DNA from 2 places in the Cellulomonas sp. S1-8 genome. Region 2 is predicted to be linked to the other one. Evidence: predicted binding sites of a transcription regulator. Region 2 holds the regulator's gene; the other holds the start of a gene.

Region 1 (10,154 bases), 490 kb from region 2:
GGATGGCCCGGATGCTCGACCCGGCGCTCTCGCCGCAGGACCGCGCCGTGGCACTGCGGCGCCTGCGGGAGCAGATCCCCGTCGCGCGGGCGCCGCTCGGGCTCGCGTCCCTCCCGCGCGGAGCCGACCCCGCCGTGCCCACCGTGCCGGTCCGGGTGGCGCCGCTCGGCGACGGGCGTCCCGGCGAGGCCTTCCTCGCGCCGGGACCGAACGACCCCCGATCGGGTGTGCCCGGTGAGGACGGCGGCCGGACGGACGTCGTGGTGGGGCTGGGGAGCGGTCGTGCGCTGCTCGTCGTCTGCCTCGGCCGTGTCGGGGCGGTCCACCGCGGCGAGCTCGTGGTGGCGGCACCCGACCGGCCACGGCTCTCCCGTGCCCTCGGGGGCGACCGGAGCCTGCACGTCGGCGACGTCGAGCACGCCGAGACCGCGGCCGGGCCGGCGTGGCGCAGCACGTTCGTCGTGGGCAGCAGGCGCGTCACGGACACGCACGTCGACCACGACGGCTGGGCCTTCGTCGTCGGCGTGATGCGCGGCGACGGGGACGACGACGTCGACGGGCTCGCCGACGCCGTCCTGACGACCTGGCAGTGGCTGCCGGACGACCCCGCCGCGGGGCCGCACCCGACGTCGCCGGCGCTGCCGTCCGACCCCTGCCTCGCGACCGTGCCGACGACCGTCCGCGGACCCCAGGGCACCCACGTCGCCGCGTGCCTCCTGCCCGCGCCGCCCACCGCCGTCGACGTCCCGGCGGCCGACGGCACGTGGACGCACCTGTACGTCCGGATCGCCCCGGCGGCGGCGCTCGTCGTCACGTCGGCTGCGACGGCTGACGGACGTGATGCGCGCACCGCGCTCGAGTCGCCGCACGTGCACGCCTACGGACCGCCGGTGCGGCCGGCGGGACCCGTCACGGTGCGGGCGACACCCGCGGGCGAGGTGCTCGTGCGCACCTTCGCGGTCGGTGACCACGTGCTGCGCACGGAGGCTCGGCTCGACCGCGACGGACGGACGTGGGCGTGGACCCTGACGCGCAGGACGCACGACCCGGGCCCGGCGCGTGCCATCGACGGGTTGCTCGCGTCGTGGCGGTGGGCCTGACGCTCAGAGCGGCCGGCCGGCCACCATCTCCGCGAGCAGCGAGCGCACCACCGGCTCGAGCTCGCCCGCGTGCCGTCGCGCGACCGCGCGCTGTCGCTGGTACGACGCGCCGCGCCGCAGGATGACCCGGACCTGCTCGAGCTCCGCCGAGCAGCCGAGCCGCGCCGCGACGGGCGCCAGCTCGACCAGCCACCGGCCCACCGAGTCCGTCACCAGCTCCTCGTCGCCCGCCGCGTTCGTGATGACGATCGCGTCCATGCCGTAGCGGGCCGAGCGCCACTTGTTCTCCTGCACGAACCACAGGGGCAGCGTCGGCAGGGGCTCGCCCGCGTCGATCATCGACGAGAAGTGCTCCACGAGGCAGTGCGTGAACGCGCTGATCGCGGTCACCTCGAGCAGGTTCGCGGCGCCGTCGGCGATGCGCATCTCCAGGGTGCCGAAGTGCGGCGCCGGGCGGATGTCCCAGCGGACCTCGTTCATCTGGTCGATGACGCCGGTGTGCCGCATGTCGCCGACGTACTGCTCGAGCTGCTCCCAGTGCTCGAGCTGCGGCGGCAGCCCGGCGGTCGGCAGCTGCTGGAACAGCAGCGCGCGGTTCGACGCGTACCCGGTGTCCTTGCCGCCCCAGAACGGCGACGACGCCGACAGCGACTGGAGGTGCGGGAACACCGTGAGCATCGCGCGGCTCAGCGGCAGCACCTTGGCGCGGTCCTCGATGCCGACGTGGACGTGGACGCCGTAGATGAGCATCTGCCGGCCCCACCACTGCGTCCGGTCGATGAGGGTCGCGTAGCGCTGCTTGTCGGTGACGCGCTGCGTCGCCCAGCTCGCGAACGGGTGCGTGCCCGCCCCCATGAGCTCGATGCGCAACGGCCGCGCGGCCGCCGCGACCACGTCGAGCGCGCGCTGCAGGTCCGCCCCCGCCTCGCCCACCGTGCGGCACTTGCCGGACGACACCTCGACCGTGTTGAGGAGCAGCTCGGACGTGATGTGCGGGTGGTCCGTGCCGTCGGCCGGCCGGACGGCCTCGAAGATCGCCTGCGCCGCCTGACGCAGGTCCCCGGAGTCGGTGTCGACGAGCGCGACCTCCCACTCGATGCCGACGCTCGACCGCTCTGACTGCGCGAACGGCAGCGTGACGGGCGCGGCCATCAGACCGGCTCCACGACGAGCACGCGCTGCTGCCCGGCGACGCGCGTCAGCACGATCGTGGCCTCCGTGCCGCCCCGCAGGTCGAGCTGGCGGCGCAGGGTCTCGGGGACGACGGCCGTGCCGCGCTTCTTCACGGTGAGGCGACCCACGTCACGCTCGCGCAGGTAGGTGCGCAGGCGCTTGAGGCCGAACGGCAGCTCGTCGAGGACGCGGTAGGCCGTGGCCAGCGGCTGCCAGGCGGCGCGGTCGGCGAGGGCGTCGGAGGTCACGTAGGCGATCGTCGGGTCCACGAGCCGTCCGCGCACGCGGTGCGCGATCGTCCCGACGAGCCCGGCGCGGATGACGGCGCCGTCCGGCTCGTAGAGGTACCCGCCGACCGGGCCGACGGGCGGGGCGTCGTCGTCGCCGTCGGGGTCCGCGCGCAGCGCGTGCGCGGAACCGTCGCGCAGGACGAGGGCCGAGCGCCCGGGCCCGTCGGGCGCGAGCGGGCCGAACCACAGGCCGAGCTCGACGACCTCGCCGTCGGACGACACCCACTGCGCCTCGGCGTCGTGCGGCAGGTCGCGGTGGGCGATGCCGGGGCCGAGCTTGAGGCCGAGCGCGGGGACGGTCTCGCGGGCGGCGAGCACCGCGTCGAGCGGCGGGGAGTAGGCGCGCGGGTCGAACACGCGCCGGCCGGTCCCGGTGCGGCGCGCCGGGTCGGCGTACACGCCGTCGACGCCCTCGGCCGCCAGGTCGAGCGCGAGGCCGTCCCCCATGCGGACCTCGACCTCCGGGAACGCGCGCAGGTTGACCGTCGCGAGCGCGGCCGTGGTCTCGTCGACGTCCGTGGCGAGCACCCGCAGCCCCACGCCGGCCATCGCGAGGGCGTCGGCGCCCAGGCCGCAGGTCAGGTCGGCGACGTAGGTGCACCCGGCGTCCCGGTAGCGGCGCGCGTGGTGCGCGGCGACCTCGAGGCGCGTCGCCTGCTCGAGCCCGGCGACCGTGAAGAGCATGCCCTCGGCGAAGTCGCCGAGCTTGCCGCGCGCCTTGGCGCGCAGCCGGGACTGCGTGAGCGCGGCGGCGACCAGCCCGGGCTCGAAGCCCTCCTTCTGCAGCCGCTCGGTGATCGGCAGCACGAGCCGCTCGTCGTACGGCGGCAGTGCCTGCAGCAGCGCCCACCCGTCGGGGCTGAGCAGCTTGACCAGCCCGGCGTCGTCCACCGGATCACCCTCCCACGTCGGACGCCGCCCGCGGCACCCGGCGGCGGGACGGGTGCGCCGGACGGGCGACCTGGGGCCCCCGGCGCGCCCGGGGCGCGGACCCGGAGGGCCGAGGGCTGGCACTCGGGTTGACCGAGTGCTAACGCGTTCCTAGAGTGAGGAGGTCGGTACCCCCTCCTGGGGATGCCGATCGCACCTGTGGCCCCGGCTCCCGCGACGACGGTGGCAACGGTGCGACGCAGACATCGCTGAACTACTCACATGCGAAGGGGAGGTCCGCTGTGTCGGTCTCCATCAAGCCCCTCGAGGACCGGATCGTCGTCAAGACCCTTGAGGCCGAGACGACGACCGCTTCGGGACTCGTCATCCCTGACAGCGCCAAGGAGAAGCCCCAGGAGGGCGAGGTCCTGGCGGTGGGCCCGGGTCGGATCGACGACAAGGGCAACCGCGTGCCGCTCGACGTGGCGGTCGGCGACAAGGTCATCTACTCCAAGTACGGCGGCACCGAGGTCAAGTACGGCGGCGAGGACTACCTGATCCTCTCGGCGCGCGACATCCTCGCGATCGTCGGCTGACGACGCTCGACCCGTCGGGGACCCGTCCCCGCGAACGACGAAGGCCCCCTCCCTCGGAGGGGGCCTTCGTCGTTCGCGGACCCTCGTCCCCGGGGACGACAAAGGCCCCCTCCCTGCGGAAGGGGGCCTTCATCACGTACCCCGTTGTACGCGGGGGTCGAGCGGTCAGGCGGTGACGCGGCGGCCGGCGCGCTCGGCGAGGACCGCGGTGCGCTCCTCCTCCGAGAGCCCGCCCCACACGCCGTAGGGCTCGCGCACCGCGAGCGACTGCTCGCGGCACTCCTTGAGCACGGGGCAGGTCGCGCAGATGGCCTTGGCGGCCTCGGCGCGGCGGCGGCGGGCCGAGCCGCGCTCGCCCTCGGGGTGGAAGAACAGGTCCTGGTCGGCGTCGCGGCACGCGCCGTCGAACTGCCACTCCCACAGGTCCATCACCGGTCCGGGCAGACGCGAGATCTCGGCCATGGTGTGCCTCCTTGAGTACGTGGTCGTCCTACGGCGCTGGCCGAGACGAAGAAGTGGGTGGTCGTCGCCGGTTTCCCGTGTCGACCTGGTGCCAACCTACAACCGCGCCAGAAGTTGTTCAAGACCCTCTTTCTGAAGCGGTCGTGTGAAGCGGTTATCTGGCGCGTTCTGGACGTCGGTGCAGGACGGCCGTCCGCCACACCGGCCCCAGGACCCACGGGGTCCCCGGGACCGCGCCACCGGCTGGCACAATCGCGTCATGGTCCCCGCAGCAGACGAGACCTCGGCCGGCCCGGCCGACGCGGAGCGCGCACCCGCGCCCGCGAACGCTGCGCCCACGCCCGTCGATGCCGGGCTGACACCCGCCGACGGCGTCGCCGCCCTGCTCGGGCCCGCCCTGACGGTGGCCGCCGTGGCCCGTCGCCTCGGCGTCGCACCCGCCACGCTGCGCACCTGGGACCGGCGCTACGGCCTGGGGCCGTCCGAGCACTCGGCGGGCGCCCACCGCCGCTACACGACGCACGACCTCGACCGCCTCCTCGTGATGCGTCGCCTGACCATCGACGGCGTCGCCCCGGTCGAGGCGGCGCGGCTCGCGCTCGCCTCCGACGCGCACGACGCGGTCGCACCCGCACCCGCGCCGGGCAGCGACGACCTGACCCGGCGGCTGCCCGCGTCGGGCGGGGACGGGGCGCCGGAGGGCCGGGCGCGCGCCGACGCCGCGACCTCCGGCCGCGCGGCCGGGGCCGCGAGCGCCGTCGCCGCGCTCGTCGACGGCGCCCTGACGGGACGCGCCGACCGGTGCGTCTCCCTGCTCGACACGACCACGGCCGACGACCTGACCGCGTGGTGGACGACGCTCGTGCAGCCGGCCCTGGCGGCCCTCGCCCGACGCACCGTCGTCGAGCGCCCGGGGGTCGACGCGCGCGAGACGCTGCTCGGTGCGGTGCTCACGGCGGTGCGGGCGCACACCGCGACACCGCCGGCGTCCGGTGCCCCCGTCGTCCTGCTGCTGCCCGTCCCCGGGGAGGTGCGACCCGTGCAGGCGCACGTGCTCGCCGCCGCGCTCGTCGACGGCGGCGTCGACGCGCGGCTCGTCGCCGGTCCGGTGTCCACGCGGCACGCCGGCGAGCTCGCGCTCATGACCCGCGCCCGCGCCGTGGTCACGCTGTCGGAGTCCGCCGCGCCGGACCTGTCCGTCGTGGCACGTCTGGCACGTGAGCGGGCCGACCTGCCGCAGTTCGTCATGGTCGCCGCGGTGGCCGAGGACCGGGTGCCGCTGGACCGTTCGGTGCACCGCGCGCGCACCCTCCCGGGCCTGCTCCACGAGGCGCTGGCGGCGGTCGCGGTGTCGCCGCCCCTGTGACCCGGTGTCAATTCGTCACGACGCGATGACCCGAACGCGTGATCGCATACCACGTGTCCTTCCGCAACCGTGAGGAAACGGCGAGTTCGATCCGTGACCACCCCTCGCGGGGGCTAACGTGACGCACCGGTAACGCCGATGCAGGCATGGACCCGTGCACGCAGGTGTGACGGGACCGGTGCGAGGAGGAATCCCATGGCTGGAGTCGTGGTCTGCCACGGCTCGGCGACCGTGCGCGAGCGGCTCGTCGTGACATCGATCGGTGTGCCGTCACTGGCACCCGTCCGTGCCGCTGCGACGGCGGACGAGCTGCTGGCGCTCGCCCGACGCATCGCTCCCACCGTCGTCCTGCTGGACGCGCACCTGCCCGGTGCCGGGCCCGCGGAGGCGATCCGTCGGCTGCGCGCCGTCGCACCGTCCGCCGCGGTCGTCCTGCTGGCCGGGCCCGAGGACGGTGAGGCGCTCGACCGCGCCCTCGCCCTCGGCGCACGCGGCTTCCTCGCCCCCGACGTGGGACGCGCCGAGCTCGCGGCGGTCGCCGCGCACGTGCAGGCCAGCCCCGTCTCGTCCGCGCCCCCGGGCACGGCGGGTGTCCCGCACCCGGCGTCACCGCTGCAGGAGTCCCACGCACCGCGCGCCGACGCCGGCGTCGGGTCGCGACCCAGCGAGCCCACGCCCGTGCTGACCAAGCGCGAGATCGAGGTGCTCATCGGGATGAGCAACGGGCGGTCCAACGCGCAGATCGGCCAGGAGCTGTTCCTCTCGGAGGACACGGTCAAGACGCACGCGCGCCGGCTCTTCCGCAAGCTCGGTGCGTCCGACCGCGCCCAGGCCGTCGCCATCGGGCTGCGTCGGGGCATCATCGACTGACCGGCGGGCCCGTGGCGGCCGTCTCGCGCCGTATCCTGGCCCGATGACGGCGCCCGAGTCACCCACGTCTGCTCCTGGAGACCCGTTCGCGCGGGTCGGGCTCACCTACGACGACGTCCTGCTGCTCCCCGGCGAGACGGACGTCATCCCCTCCGAGGTCGACACCAGCTCGCGTCTCACGCGCGAGATCACCGTCCGGGTACCGCTGGTCTCGGCTGCCATGGACACCGTCACGGAGTCGCGCATGGCGGTCGCGATGGCGCGCCAGGGCGGCGTCGGCATCCTGCACCGCAACCTGTCGATCGTCGACCAGGCGCACCAGGTCGACGTCGTGAAGCGCTCCGAGTCCGGCATGGTCTCCGACCCCGTGACCGTGGGCCCCGACGCGACGCTCGCCGAGCTCGACGCGCTGTGCGGCACGTACCGCGTCTCCGGGCTGCCCGTCGTCGACGACACCCGTCGCCTCCTGGGCATCATCACCAACCGCGACCTGCGCTTCGTGCCCGCCGCGGAGTTCGCCACCCGCCGCGTGCGCGACGAGATGACGTCGATGCCGCTGGTCACCGCGCCCGTCGGGATCGCGCGCGCGGACGCCGCGGCGCTGCTCGCCAAGCACAAGGTCGAGAAGCTGCCGCTCGTGGACGAGCACGGCCGGCTGGCCGGGCTCATCACCGTCAAGGACTTCGTGAAGTCCGAGCAGTACCCGCACGCGACGAAGGACGCCGACGGGCGCCTCGTGGTCGGGGCGGCGATCGGGTTCTTCGGTGACGCCTGGGAGCGCGCGTCCGCCCTCGTCGAGGCGGGCGTCGACGTGCTGGTCGTCGACACCGCGAACGGCCACGCCCGGCTCATGCTCGACATGGTGCGGCGCCTGAAGTCCGACCCGGCGACCCGGCACGTCCAGGTCATCGGCGGCAACGTCGCGACTCGGCCGGGCGCGCAGGCGCTCGTCGACGCGGGCGTCGACGCCGTCAAGGTCGGCGTCGGCCCGGGCTCGATCTGCACGACGCGCGTCGTCGCGGGAGTCGGCGTGCCGCAGGTCACCGCGATCTACGACGCCGCCCGGGTGTGCCAGCCGGCGGGCGTGCCGGTCATCGGCGACGGCGGCCTGCAGTACTCGGGGGACATCGCCAAGGCGCTGGTCGCGGGCGCGGACACCGTCATGCTCGGCTCGCTGCTCGCGGGCTGCGACGAGTCGCCCGGTGACCTCGTGTTCGTCAACGGCAAGCAGTTCAAGCACTACCGCGGCATGGGGTCGCTCGGGGCGATGGCGTCCCGGGGGCGCGTGTCGTACTCCAAGGACCGGTACTTCCAGGCCGACGTGACGACGGACGAGAAGATCGTGCCCGAGGGCATCGAGGGCCAGGTGCCGTACCGCGGCCCGCTGTCGGCCGTCGCGCACCAGCTCGTCGGCGGGCTGCAGCAGTCGATGTTCTACGTCGGCGCGCACACGATCGAGGAGCTGCAGCAGCGCGGGCAGTTCATCCGGATCACGCCGGCGGGACTCAAGGAGTCCCACCCGCACGACATCCAGATGACGGTCGAGGCGCCCAACTACACGGGCCGCTGACCGCGCCCGCCTTGCCGAGGCATCGGGTGCCCGCCGGTAGGCTCCTCGGGTGACCAGCGACATCGAGATCGGGCGCGGCAAGCGGGGGCGCCGGGCGTACTCCTTCGACGACATCGCGGTCGTGCCCTCACGGCGCACGCGCGACCCGGAGGAGGTGTCGATCGGCTGGCAGATCGACGCGTACCACTTCGACCTGCCGGTGCTGGCCGCACCCATGGACTCGGTGATGAGCCCCGCGACGGCCGTCGCGCTGGGCCGGGCCGGCGGGCTCGGCGTCCTGGACCTCGAGGGCCTGTGGACGCGGTACGAGGACCCGACGGGCCTGCTCGAGGAGATCGCGTCGCTCGACGCGCCGCGTGCGACCGCCCGCATGCAGGAGATCTACGCCGCACCGATCCAGCCCGAGCTGATCCGGGCGCGCCTGCAGGAGATCCGTGACGCCGGTGTCGTGGTCGCCGGTGCCCTCAGCCCGCAGCGCACGCAGGAGCACTGGCGGGCCGTCGTGGACGCGGGCGTCGACCTGTTCCTCATCCGCGGGACCACGGTGTCGGCCGAGCACGTCTCCGGTCGTGCCGAGCCGCTGAACCTCAAGCGCTTCATCTACGAGCTCGACGTGCCCGTCATCGTCGGGGGCGCGTCGACGTACACCGCGGCGCTGCACCTCATGCGCACGGGTGCCGCGGGCGTCCTCGTCGGGTTCGGCGGCGGCGCGGCGCACACCACGCGCGTGTCGCTCGGCATCCACGCCCCGATGGCCACGGCCGTCGCCGACGTCGCGGCGGCCCGGCGCGACTACCTCGACGAGTCCGGCGGGCGGTACGTGCACGTCATCGCCGACGGCGGCGTCGGGCGCTCGGGCGACCTGGTCAAGGCCGTCGCCTGCGGTGCGGACGCGGTGATGCTGGGTGCCGCACTGGCCCGCGCGTCGGACGCCCCCGGCCGGGGCTTCCACTGGGGACCCGAGGCGCACCACCCGCAGCTGCCGCGCGGCGAGCGCGTCTCGGTCGGCACGGTCGGCACGCTCGAGCAGATCCTGTTCGGCCCCGGCCACACCGCCGACGGCACCCTCAACCTCGTCGGCGCCCTGCGTCGCGCGATGGCGACCACCGGGTACTCCGACCTCAAGGAGTTCCAGCGCATCGAGGTCGTCGTCTCCCCGTACCAGCCGTTCTGAGACCTGGCTCACCCTCCGGTCAGCCGGGCATCCATCTGCTCGACGAGGTGCCCGGCTGCACGCACGAGCTGTGTCACGGTGACCGCCGACATCGCGCGTGGCGAGTAGTGGGCGTTGTCCTTCTGGGCAAGAAGGAGTCCGAGCTGCTTCGCGAGCGTCTCGTCGACGGAGGTGAGCAGGTCGATCGCCTCCCGGTGGCCCTGGGCGCGGGAGTACTGGCCGAGTGCGTGGCCGCAGACGGCATCCGCGGCAGCGATGCCGGCGAGCACGGCGAGCGCGGCCGCCACCTGTGCGTACTCGGGCTCGTCGACCAAGAGGCGCGCCGCATCGCGGAACGCTCGAGCGGCCTCGGCCCGCGCCCTGACGTCGTGCGTGGTGACGGCTCGGCGTCGGCGACCCTCGTCGCGAGCGTTCACCGGGGGACCTCGCGGTCGAGGAGCTGGCGCAGGTCCTCGCCGACGACGGTGTCGGCGTCGGCCCGGAGGGACTCGACGAGCGGGTCGCGCTCACGGGCAGCGCTCAGCAGCTGACGGCGGGACATCTCCACGATCTGCGGCTCGTTGCCGGTCCAGCGTCGTACCTCCCACGCCAGGCCGGTGCTGAGCGCCAGGGCGCGGTCGTCGTCCCACGGCGGATCGTCTGGTGTCATGACGATGATGTCGACATCCGAGGTCACGGTCGCC
Region 2 (10,154 bases):
TCGCTCGACGACTGGCGGCGGTCGCTGGACGTGGCGCTCGCGACGGGGGTGGACCACGTGAGCGCGTACGCGCTGGTCGTCGAGCCGGGCACGCGGATGGCCGTCCAGGTGCGCCGCGGTGAGCTGACCCTGCCCGACGAGGACGACCAGGCCACCAAGTACGAGCTGGCCGACGACCTGCTCACCGCCGCGGGCCTGCACTGGTACGAGGTCAGCAACTGGGCGCGGACGCCCGCCGACGCGTCCCGGCACAACCTGGGGTACTGGCGCGGCGACGACTGGTGGGGCATCGGACCCGGGGCGCACAGCCACGTCGGCGGCGTGCGGTGGTGGAACGTCAAGCACCCGCGCGCCTACGCGGACCGCCTCGCGCGCGGGCTGAGCCCGGCCGCGGGCCGTGAGGTCCTCGACGCCGGTACGGTCGCGCTCGAGCGCGTCATGCTGGGGGTGCGGATCGCGCAGGGCCTGCCGCTCGACGACCTGGCGGCGCCGGCGCGGACCGCCGTGGCGGGGCTCGTCGCCGACGGGCTGGTCGACCCGCGTGCCGCGCTCGGTGCCGACGGCCCCCGCCGCGTCGTCCTGACCCGCCGCGGCCGGCTGCTCGCCGACACCGTCGTGCGGGCGCTCACGGCCTGAGGGACGCGACCCTCGCGACCCTCAGGCCACCAGGCGCAGCGTCGCGGGGTAGCGGTACCACTCCCAGCGGCTCGCGGCGACGGCGGCCAGGATCGCCAGGACGACCCAGGCGACGCCCAGCGCGATCAGCACGGGCGACGCCAGGCCGAACGTCACGGCCGTGAGGACCGCGCCCGCGATGCCCGCGATCAGCAGCGTGATCTGGAAGTTCAGCGACTCCTTGGCGTGGTGCTCGAGGAACGGCCCACGGCCGCGGAAGACCAGCCAGACGACCAGCGGCGCGAGGAACCCGACGCCCAGCAGCGGCAGCAGGTGGCCGAGGATCGCCCACGTGCGCTCGTCCTCGGGCCGCAGCGGGGGCGGGGGCGGGGCCGCCCAGCCGGGAGGGGCAGGAGGCGTGCTCACCGCACGAGCTCCAGGCTGAACGGGTACCGGTAGGACCCGCCGCGGTACGCCGTCACGGCGGCGAGGATCGACAGCACGAGCGCGACGATGGCCACCGCGAGCTTGCCGACCCACCCGACGATCCCGATCACCGGGATCTGGTGGACGACGTGGAAGATGATCATCGCGATGAGCGCCGTCAGCTGGAAGTTGAGCGCCACGAGCGCCTCCCGCGCGGTCGCAGGGTCCTTGTCCCGCTGGACCAGCCACACCACGAGCGAGGCGATCCACCCCGCGAACATGTACGTGAGGATGCCGCCGAGGTGCGCCACCATCGCCAGCGTGCTGCCCTGCGACGACCGGGTGGACGGCGTGGGTCGGGGGTCGTAGGACACGTGCGGCTCCTGGGGCTCGTCATGGGCGGCGGCCTGCGTCCGTGCGGCGACGGGCGCAGGACGGACGTCTCGCGAGCGGCAGCGTACCGGTCGGACGGGTGGAAGTGCCCGGTGGTGCGGCGCGGGGCCTTGACACGTTCTGCGGCATTTCGCTTCGCTGACGACCGGGGCGTGCCAACGCCCCGCCACGCGCCCAGGAGGCATGCAATGAGTGAGATCCCCGGCGGCCCGCCGCCGCGCGACGACGACCCGAGCGTCCCGCCGCCCCCGCCCGTGTTCGGGCAGCCCGGGGGCACCGCGCCGCCCGCGCCGCAGCAGCCCGGCGCGCCCACCCCGCCCCCCGGTGGGGCGTACTCGCCGCCGCCCGCCTACGGGACGCCGGGCGGTGCCGCGCCCGGGGCCTACCCGCCCCCCGCGTCGCCGTACGGCCAGCCCGGCGCCCAGCCGCCGCCCGGCGCCTACGGCCCGCAGTCCGGCCCCGTCGACATCGGCGCAGGCTTCTCGTGGGCGTTCTCCAAGTTCGGGCAGCACTGGGTGGCGTTCGTGCTCGGCGGCCTCGCGTGGTTCGCCGTCATCGCCGTCGTCGCGATCGTCGGGATCGGCCTGGTCGGCGGTGTCGCCGCGCTCGGCGGCGGGTCGGACGGCGTGGCGGGTGCCGCGGCAGGCGTCGGCGCGTCGATCGGCATCGGCCTGTACATCGCGGTGATGCTGCTGCTGCTCGTGCTGTTCAGCGCCGCCTTCATCAAGGCCGCGCTGAAGGTCGCGGCCGGCCACCAGATCGGCGTCGGCGACCTGTTCGACACCTCGCACATGTCGCAGCTCGTCGTCCTCGGCCTGCTCTACGCCGTCGCCGGGTTCGTGCTCAACTTCATCCCGTTCCTCGGGCAGGTCGCGTTCGTCGCCGCGGGCTTCTTCGTGTTCTACGCGGTCGCCGCGATCGTCGACCGCAACGAGGGCGCCATCGAGGCGATCCGCACGTCCGTCGCGCTGCAGACGCGTGACCTGGGCACCGGCGTGCTGGTGTACCTGCTCGTCGCCGTGGTGAGCTGGATCGGCACCGCGGTGTGCGGCATCGGCGTGCTCGTGTCGCTGCCCGTCGGTGCGCTCCTCACGGTGTACGCGTACCGCCGCCTCACCGGGGGCCAGGTCGCGGCCTGACATCCCGCCCCGACGCAGCGGGGCCCGTCCGGCCGACGCCGGACGGGCCTCGCCGCGCCCGGGGCTCAGGCCGTGACGAAGTCGATGAGCTCCTCGACGCGGCCCAGCAGGCTCGGCTCCAGGTCGGCGTACGAGCGCACCGACCGCAGGATGCGCTGCCAGGCGCGGGCGACGTCGGCCTGGTCCTGCGCGGGCCAGCCGAGCTCGCGCAGGATGCCCCGCTTCCACTCCGTGCCCCGCTCGATCGTCGGCCACGCCGCCAGACCCACCCGCTCGGGCCGCACCGCCTGCCACACGTCGACGTACGGGTGACCCAGCACGACCACCGTCCCGGCGGGCACCGTGCGCAGGGCCTCGGCGGCCAGTCGGCTCTCCTTCGACCCGGGCACGAGGTGGTCGACGAGCACCCCGACGCGCCGGTCGGCCGTGGGGGAGAAGTCGCGCAGCGCGTCGGCCAGGTGGTCGACGCCGTCGAGCAGCTCGACGACGACACCCTCGACACGCAGGTCGTCGCCCCACACCTTCTCCACGAGCTCCGCGTCGTGCTTGCCCTCGACCCAGATGCGCGAGCCGCGCGCGACGCGGGCCGGTGCGTCGGGCACGGCCACCGAGCCGGACGCGGTGCGCGTCGGGCGGGTGGGCGCGCGGGTCGTCACGGGCGCGGTCAGGACGACGGGCTCGCCGTCGACCCAGAACCCCGGGCCGAGCCGGAACGTGCGCGTCCGACCACCGCGGTCCTCGAGCACGACCACGTGCTGGCCGCCGGACTTCTCGACCCGCACGACCGCGCCGACCCAGCCCGTCTCGACGTCCTCGACGACCAGGCCGCGCTCGGCGGGCTGGTCGCGCGACGTGCGCGCGGGGCGGTGGTGGGCGGGGCGGGGGGCGTCACGGCCGCCCGACAGCACGTCCGAGCCGTAGCGGTCGTCTCTCACGCAGGCACTCTAGGAGGTCGTCCCGGCGACGCGCCCGACGACGCGCGGCCCGGCCCCGCTCGCGGACGGCTCGCGCCCCGCTCGCGCCCCGGTCCCGGTGACGCCTGCCCTCTGCCGGTGCGACCGCGTAGAATTGGCACTCGGTCCGGGCGAGTGCTACGCCGGGACCGTGCCACAGGCACTGCACGGCCCGTGCGCGGGCAGACGAGCGACCGGGGACGGAGGGAGCGGCATGAGCGAGGACCGTCGGCTGGACGTGCTGCGCGCGATCGTCGAGGACTACGTCGCCACGCGTGAGCCCGTCGGCTCGCGCGCCCTCACCGAGCGTCACGCGCTCGGGGTGTCGCCCGCCACCATCCGCAACGACATGGCCGCCCTCGAGGAGGCCGGGCTCATCGTCCAGCCGCACACGTCGGCCGGCCGGGTGCCGACCGAGGCCGGCTACCGGGAGTTCGTCGACCGGCTCACCGGTGTCCGTCCGCTATCGGCCGCCGAGAAGCGCGCCATCGGCACGCTGCTCGAGGAGGCCGTCGACCTCGACGACGTCATCGACCGGGCCGTGCGGCTGCTCGCGCAGCTCACCCACCAGGTGGCCGTCGTGCAGTACCCGTCGCTGCGGCGCTCCGCGCTGCGGCACGTCGAGCTCGTGCCGGTCGGTGCGCGTCACCTGCTGGTCGTGATCATCACGACCACCGGACGCGTCGAGCAGCGCACGCTCGAGCTGACGGCGGACCTCGACGACCAGGTCGTCGCACGGCTACGCGTGCGGCTCAACGTCGCCGCGGCCGGCCTGCGGCTCGCCGAGCTGTCGGCGGTCCTCGACGCGCTCGCGGTCGAGTTCGCGCCCGGCGGCGAGGACCTCGCCCGGTCCGTCGTCGCGGTCGTCGCGGAGACGCTGGCGCAGGAGCGCGAGGAACGCGTCGTCATCGCCGGTGCGTCCCACCTGGCGCGCAGCGGCGGCGCGGACTTCCCGCACACCATCGGGCCGGTGCTCGAGGCGCTGGAGGAGCAGGTGGTCCTGCTGCGCCTCCTGTCGGAGATGGCCGAGGACTCGGCCGGCGTCGCGGTGCGCATCGGCCGCGAGCACCAGCACGAGGGCCTCGCCGAGACGAGCATCGTCACCAGCGGGTACGGCGGCGAGGGCTCCTCGGTCGCCGTGCTCGGGTCGGTCGGCCCGTTGCGCATGGACTACCCCCAGACCATGGCGGCGGTCCGCGCCGTCGCCCGTTACCTCACCCGGATCCTCGCGGGCTGAGCGGCCGCCCCCGCGCGCCGACCGGCGCGCCACGCGACGGCCCGACCACGCCCCGCACGAGCAGGAAGCGAGCAGCTCGCCACGTGACCGACTACTACGAGATCCTCGGCGTCCCGAGGGACGCGACCCCCGAGCAGATCAAGAAGGCCTACCGGCGGCTGGCCCGCGAGCTGCACCCGGACGTCGCGGGCACCGACCCCGGGACGGAGGACCGCTTCAAGGACGTCTCGCGCGCCTACGACGTCCTGGGCAACACCGAGAAGCGGCGCGCCTACGACATGGGTGCGGACCCCGCGTCGCCGGGTGGCGGCATGGGCGGCGGCTTCGGATTCCAGGACATCTTCGAGACGTTCTTCGGCGCCGCCGGGGGTGGTGCGCCGCGCGGCCCCGTGCCGCGTGCCCGACGCGGGCAGGACGCGCTCGTGCGGCTCGACCTCGACCTCGCGGAGGCGGCCTTCGGGGTGCACCGCGACGTGCAGGTCGACACGGCCGTGCTCTGCCCCACGTGCGGCGGCACCTGCTGCCGGCCCGGCACGTCGCCGCGCACCTGCGAGGTCTGCGGGGGCCGCGGGTCGGTGCAGCGGGTCGCGCGCTCGTTCCTCGGGCAGGTCATGACGACCCAGCCGTGCGCCGCCTGCCACGGCTTCGGCACCGTGATCCCCGAGCCGTGCACCGAGTGCGCGGGCGAGGGCCGCGTGCGGTCGCGTCGCACGCTGTCCGTCGACGTCCCCGCGGGTGTCGACACCGGGACGCGCATCAAGCTGACCGGCCAGGGCGAGGTCGGTCCGGCCGGCGGTCCGCCGGGCGACGTGTACCTGGAGGTGCGCGAGCGCAAGCACGAGATCTTCGTGCGTCGCGGTGACGACCTGCACGCGACGCTCCAGGTGCCGATGACCGCGGCCGCGCTGGGCACGGTCCTGGCGATGGAGACGCTCGACGGCCCGCAGGAGGTCGACCTGCGGCCCGGCACCCAGCCCGGGCAGGTCATCACGCTGCGGGGGCTCGGCATCGGCCACCTGCACGTCGGTGGCCGCGGTGACCTGCACGTCCACGTCGAGGTGCAGGTGCCGACGCCCGCCGACGAGGAGCAGGCCGAGCTGCTGCGCCGGCTCGCCGTGCTGCGCGGCGAGGAGCGTCCGGAGGCGCGGCTCGCGGCCGCCAACCCGGGCATGTTCGCGAAGCTGCGCGACAAGCTCTCCGGCCGGTGAGCGCACCCGTCTTCGTCGTCGAGCCCGGGCTGCTCGACGACGTCCGGGCGGGCGGGGAGTACCTGCTGGGCGGCCAGGAGGGCCGGCACGCGGGCGTCGTGCAGCGTCGTGGGCCGGGGGAGCGCGTCGACGTGGTCGACTGCGCCGGCGTCCGCGTCGTCGGCCGCGTGCGCGCCGCGGGGGCCGAGGGCGTGCACATCGACGTCGACGAGGTCGTCGTCGAGCCGGAGCCCGCCCCGCGCCTGGTGCTCGTGCAGGCGCTCGCCAAGGGCGACCGCGACGAGATGGCGATCGAGGCCGCGACGGAGGTCGGGGTCGACGTGGTCGTGCCCTGGCAGGCCGAGCGGTCCGTCGTCATCTGGCGCGGCGAGCGTGCGCAGAAGAGTCGCGCGCGGTGGATCGGCACCGTGCGGACGGCGACCAAGCAGTCGCGACGCGCGCGCATGCCGGCCGTCGACGAGCCGCTCGACGACCGGGGTCTGGTGGCGCGGGTCACCGCGGCCGTGGCGGCGGGCGGCGTCGCCGTCGTCCTGCACGAGTCGGCGACGACCCCGCTGCACGAGGTCGCGCTGCCGGCCGCCGGTGACGTGCTCGTCGTCGTCGGCCCCGAGGGCGGCATCAGCGACCGCGAGGTCGACGACCTCACCGGTGCCGGCGCGGTCGTCTGCCGCCTCGGCCCGCACGTGCTGCGCACCTCGACCGCCGGGCCGGTCGCGCTCGCGATGCTCGCGGACCGCCTCGGCCGCTGGGGCTGACGGCCCGGACCCGGACGCGGGGTCGGCGGCGCGTGACGGGGAGTGGTGCGCCGCCGGCCCCACGGGTCCGGGGGTCAGCGGGAGTCGCTGCCCACGTGCTCGACGGCCGCACGTCCCGCCTCGAGCCGGGCGATCGGGACGCGGAACGGGGAGCAGGACACGTAGTCCAGCCCGACGGCGTCGAAGAACCGGATGGACTCCGGGTCGCCGCCGTGCTCGCCGCACACGCCGAGCGTGAGGTCGGGGCGGGTCGTGCGACCCAGCTCGACGGCGGTCCGCACGAGCGACCCGACGCCCGTGACGTCGATCGTCTCGAACGGTGACACCGAGAGCACCCCGTTGGCGGCGTACTGCGAGAAGAACGCGCCCTCGACGTCGTCGCGGCTGAAGCCCCACGTCGTCTGCGTGAGGTCGTTGGTGCCGAAGGAGAAGAACTGCGCCTGCGTGGCGAGCCGGTCCGCCGTGAGCGCCGCGCGCGGCAGCTCGATCATGCAGCCGACCGGCAGGTCCACCGTCACGCCCTGCTCGGTGCTCACCTCGGCCATGATCGTCGTCGCGCGGTCGCGGACCAGGCGCAGCTCCTGCACCGAGGCCACCAGCGGGACCATGATCTCCGCGTGCGGGTGGCCGCCGTCGGCCAGCCGGGCCGCGACCGCCTCGGCGACCGCGCGGATCTGCAGGTCGAACAGGCCGGGCACGACGAGCCCCAGGCGCACCCCACGCAGGCCCAGCATCGGGTTGGCCTCGTGCATGCGGCGCACCGCGGTGAGCAGCGTGACCTCACGCTCGTCGACGCGGCCCCGCTCGGCGGCCAGCGCGACCTTCACGGACAGCTCCGTGAGGTCGGGCAGGAACTCGTGCAGCGGCGGGTCGATGAGCCGGATGGTCGTCGGCAGCCCGTCCATCGCCTCGAGCAGGTCCGTGAAGTCCTGCCGCTGCAGCGGCAGCAGCGCGTCCAGCGCCTCCTGCCGCTCGTCGTCGTCCGTCGCGAGCACCACACGCTCGACGAGCACGCGCCGCTCGCCGAGGAACATGTGCTCCGTGCGGCACAGGCCGATGCCCTCCGCGCCCAGGCTGCGGGCGCGGGTGGCGTCCTCGGCCGTGTCGGCGTTGGCGTGCACGCGCAGCCGGCGGGTCGCGTCGGCGTGCTCCAGGATCCGGTCGACCGCCCGCACCAGGTCGCGCGTCTCCTCGTCCGGGGCCTCGTCGAGCGCGACGTCCAGACCGTCCTCGAGGTACCGCTGCACGGGGGAGGGGACGACGGGCACGTCGCCGAGGAAGACCTCGCCGCTGGTGCCGTCGATCGCGATGACCTCGCCCTCGGTGACGGTGTGCCCGCTGCGGGTGACCATGGTGCGCGCCGTGGCGTCGACGGTGAGCTCCTCGGCGCCGACGACGCACGTGCGGCCCATGCCGCGCGCGACGACCGCCGCGTGCGACGTCTTGCCGCCGCGGGCGGTGAGGACACCCACGGCGGCGATCATGCCGCCGAGGTCGTCGGGGTTGGTCTCGCGACGCACCAGGACGACGTCCTTGCCCTCGGTGGCCCACTGCTCGGCCGTCGCGGAGTCGAACACGGCCATGCCGACCGCGGCGCCGGGGGACGCGGGCATCGCCTTCGTCAGCAGCACACGGTCCGCGCCGTCGGCGGCGAACTGCGGGAACTGCAGCTGCGAGAGCTGGGCGCCGGTGACCCGGGACAGCGCCTCGTCCATCGTGATGAGGTGCTCGTCGACCAGCTGGCACGCGATGCGGAACGCCGCGGGCGCGGTGCGCTTGCCGACGCGCGTCTGCAGCATCCACAGCTTGCCGCGCTCGATCGTGAACTCGATGTCGCACAGGTCGCGGTAGTGGGTCTCGAGGCGGCGCATCGCCTGGCGCAGCTCCGCGGACGCCGCCGGGTCGACCTCCTCGAGGTCCGCGAGGGACAGCGTGTTGCGGATGCCGGCGACCACGTCCTCGCCCTGCGCGTTGACCAGGTAGTCGCCGTAGTCGCCCGTGCGGCCCGACGCGGGGTCGCGCGTGAAGGCGACGCCGGTGCCCGACGTCGGCCCCAGGTTGCCGAAGACCATCGAGCACACGTTGACCGCCGTGCCCAGGTCGTCGGGGATGCGCTCCTTGCGGCGGTACAGCCGGGCGCGGTCGGTGCCCCAGGACTCGAGGACCGCGACGATCGCCAGGTCGAGCTGCTCGCGCGGGTGCTGCGGGAACTCGCGGCCCGACCCGTCGCGCACGATCTGCTTGTACGTGTCGACCAGGGCGTGCAGGTCGGTGGCGTCGAGGTCGACGTCCGCGGACACCCCGCGTGCGGCCTTCGCCTTGTCGAGCGCGTCGGCGAACAGGTCCGCGTCGATGTCGAGGACCGTGCGGCCGAACATCTGGATGAGGCGGCGGTAGGAGTCCCACGCGAAGCGCTCGTCGCCCGAGAGCTCCGCCAGGCCCTGCACGGACGCGTCGTTGAGGCCGACGTTGAGGACCGTCTCCATCATCCCGGGCATCGAGAACTTCGCGCCCGAGCGCACCGACACCAGGAGCGGGTCGTGGAAGTCCCCCAGGCGGCGGCCCAGCTCGTCCTCGAGGTGCCGCACCGCCATGGTGACCTCGACCCGCAGCTCCGGCGGCAGCTCGCCGGTGCGCATGTAGGCGCGGCACGCCTCCGTGGTGATCGTGAACCCCGGGGGGACGGGCAGGCCCAGCCGGGTCATCTCGGCGAGGTTGGCGCCCTTCCCGCCGAGCAGGTCCTTCTGGTCCTTGTCACCCTCGCTGAAGTCCTTGACGTACCGGGCCATGGTGCTTCCTCCGTCGCAGGCACCCACCGGGCTCCGTTGCCCGGCGTCCTCGTCCCAGTGTTCTCCTGGCGCGGCGTGCGTGCCCGGGGACGAAGGGCCCAGGGGAGCCCGTGCGTGTCGGACCGGAGCCGTAGGATGGGCACGTGCCCGCAGGAGGGCACGCCTCGAGAGAAGGAGCGCACGGCACCCGCCGAGCACATGGCCGAGACCAGCCCCCAGCCCCGCGTCCCGCAGTCCCGCCACGCGCGCGTCGAGCACCGGATCACCGTCCCGACCGATGTGTCGATGGTCGAGCTGCTCGGGTTGCGCGACGAGGTGCTGCGCAGCATCGAGGACGGCTTCCGCACCGTCGACGTGCACGTGCGCGGCAACGAGGTCACGCTCGCGGGTCCGCCCGGCGACGTCGCCCTCGTCACGCGGCTCGTGGACGAGCTCATCGAGATGGCCGCCGCGGGCACGCCGCTCAGCCCCGACGTGGTCCTGCGGTCGGTGAAGATGCTGACTGCCGACTCCGGGGCGCGGCCCGCCGACGTCCTGACGTTCAACATCCTGTCCTCGCGCGGGCGCACCATCCGCCCCAAGACGCCCGGGCAGAAGGAGTACGTCGACGCGATCGCGCGCACCACCGTGACCTTCGGG

Evidence for each region. Region 2 encodes HrcA, which represses chaperone genes, less so after heat shock. Its sites were predicted from a motif close to TTNGCACTCGNNNNNNNCGAGTGCNAA; they were not measured.
Region 1: a site for HrcA is predicted at 3,571-3,597, ahead of groES (co-chaperone GroES). Genes of this name have one in related genera too.

Annotation. Positions count from the first base shown of each region.
Region 1 is NZ_CP110806.1:3,126,856-3,137,009, reverse strand. Features, by position in the region: gene OKX07_RS14015 (hypothetical protein) at 1-1,100, shown strand, start outside; gene OKX07_RS14010 (glutamate--cysteine ligase) at 1,104-2,252, opposite strand; gene OKX07_RS14005 (class I SAM-dependent methyltransferase) at 2,252-3,454, opposite strand; gene groES (co-chaperone GroES) at 3,736-4,029, shown strand; gene OKX07_RS13995 (WhiB family transcriptional regulator) at 4,195-4,491, opposite strand; gene OKX07_RS13990 (MerR family transcriptional regulator) at 4,751-5,857, shown strand; gene OKX07_RS13985 (response regulator transcription factor) at 6,053-6,727, shown strand; gene guaB (IMP dehydrogenase) at 6,771-8,297, shown strand; gene OKX07_RS13975 (GuaB3 family IMP dehydrogenase-related protein) at 8,347-9,471, shown strand; gene OKX07_RS13970 (hypothetical protein) at 9,480-9,785, opposite strand; gene OKX07_RS13965 (nucleotidyltransferase domain-containing protein) at 9,884-10,154, opposite strand, start outside.
Region 2 is NZ_CP110806.1:2,639,918-2,650,071, reverse strand. Features, by position in the region: gene hemW (radical SAM family heme chaperone HemW) at 1-636, shown strand, start outside; gene OKX07_RS11915 (DUF4870 domain-containing protein) at 658-1,041, opposite strand; gene OKX07_RS11910 (DUF4870 domain-containing protein) at 1,038-1,415, opposite strand; gene OKX07_RS11905 (hypothetical protein) at 1,623-2,573, shown strand; gene OKX07_RS11900 (DUF3097 domain-containing protein) at 2,639-3,508, opposite strand; gene hrcA (heat-inducible transcriptional repressor HrcA) at 3,741-4,763, shown strand; gene dnaJ (molecular chaperone DnaJ) at 4,847-5,971, shown strand; gene OKX07_RS11885 (16S rRNA (uracil(1498)-N(3))-methyltransferase) at 5,968-6,726, shown strand; gene ppdK (pyruvate, phosphate dikinase) at 6,801-9,515, opposite strand; gene OKX07_RS11875 (PhoH family protein) at 9,714-10,154, shown strand, end outside.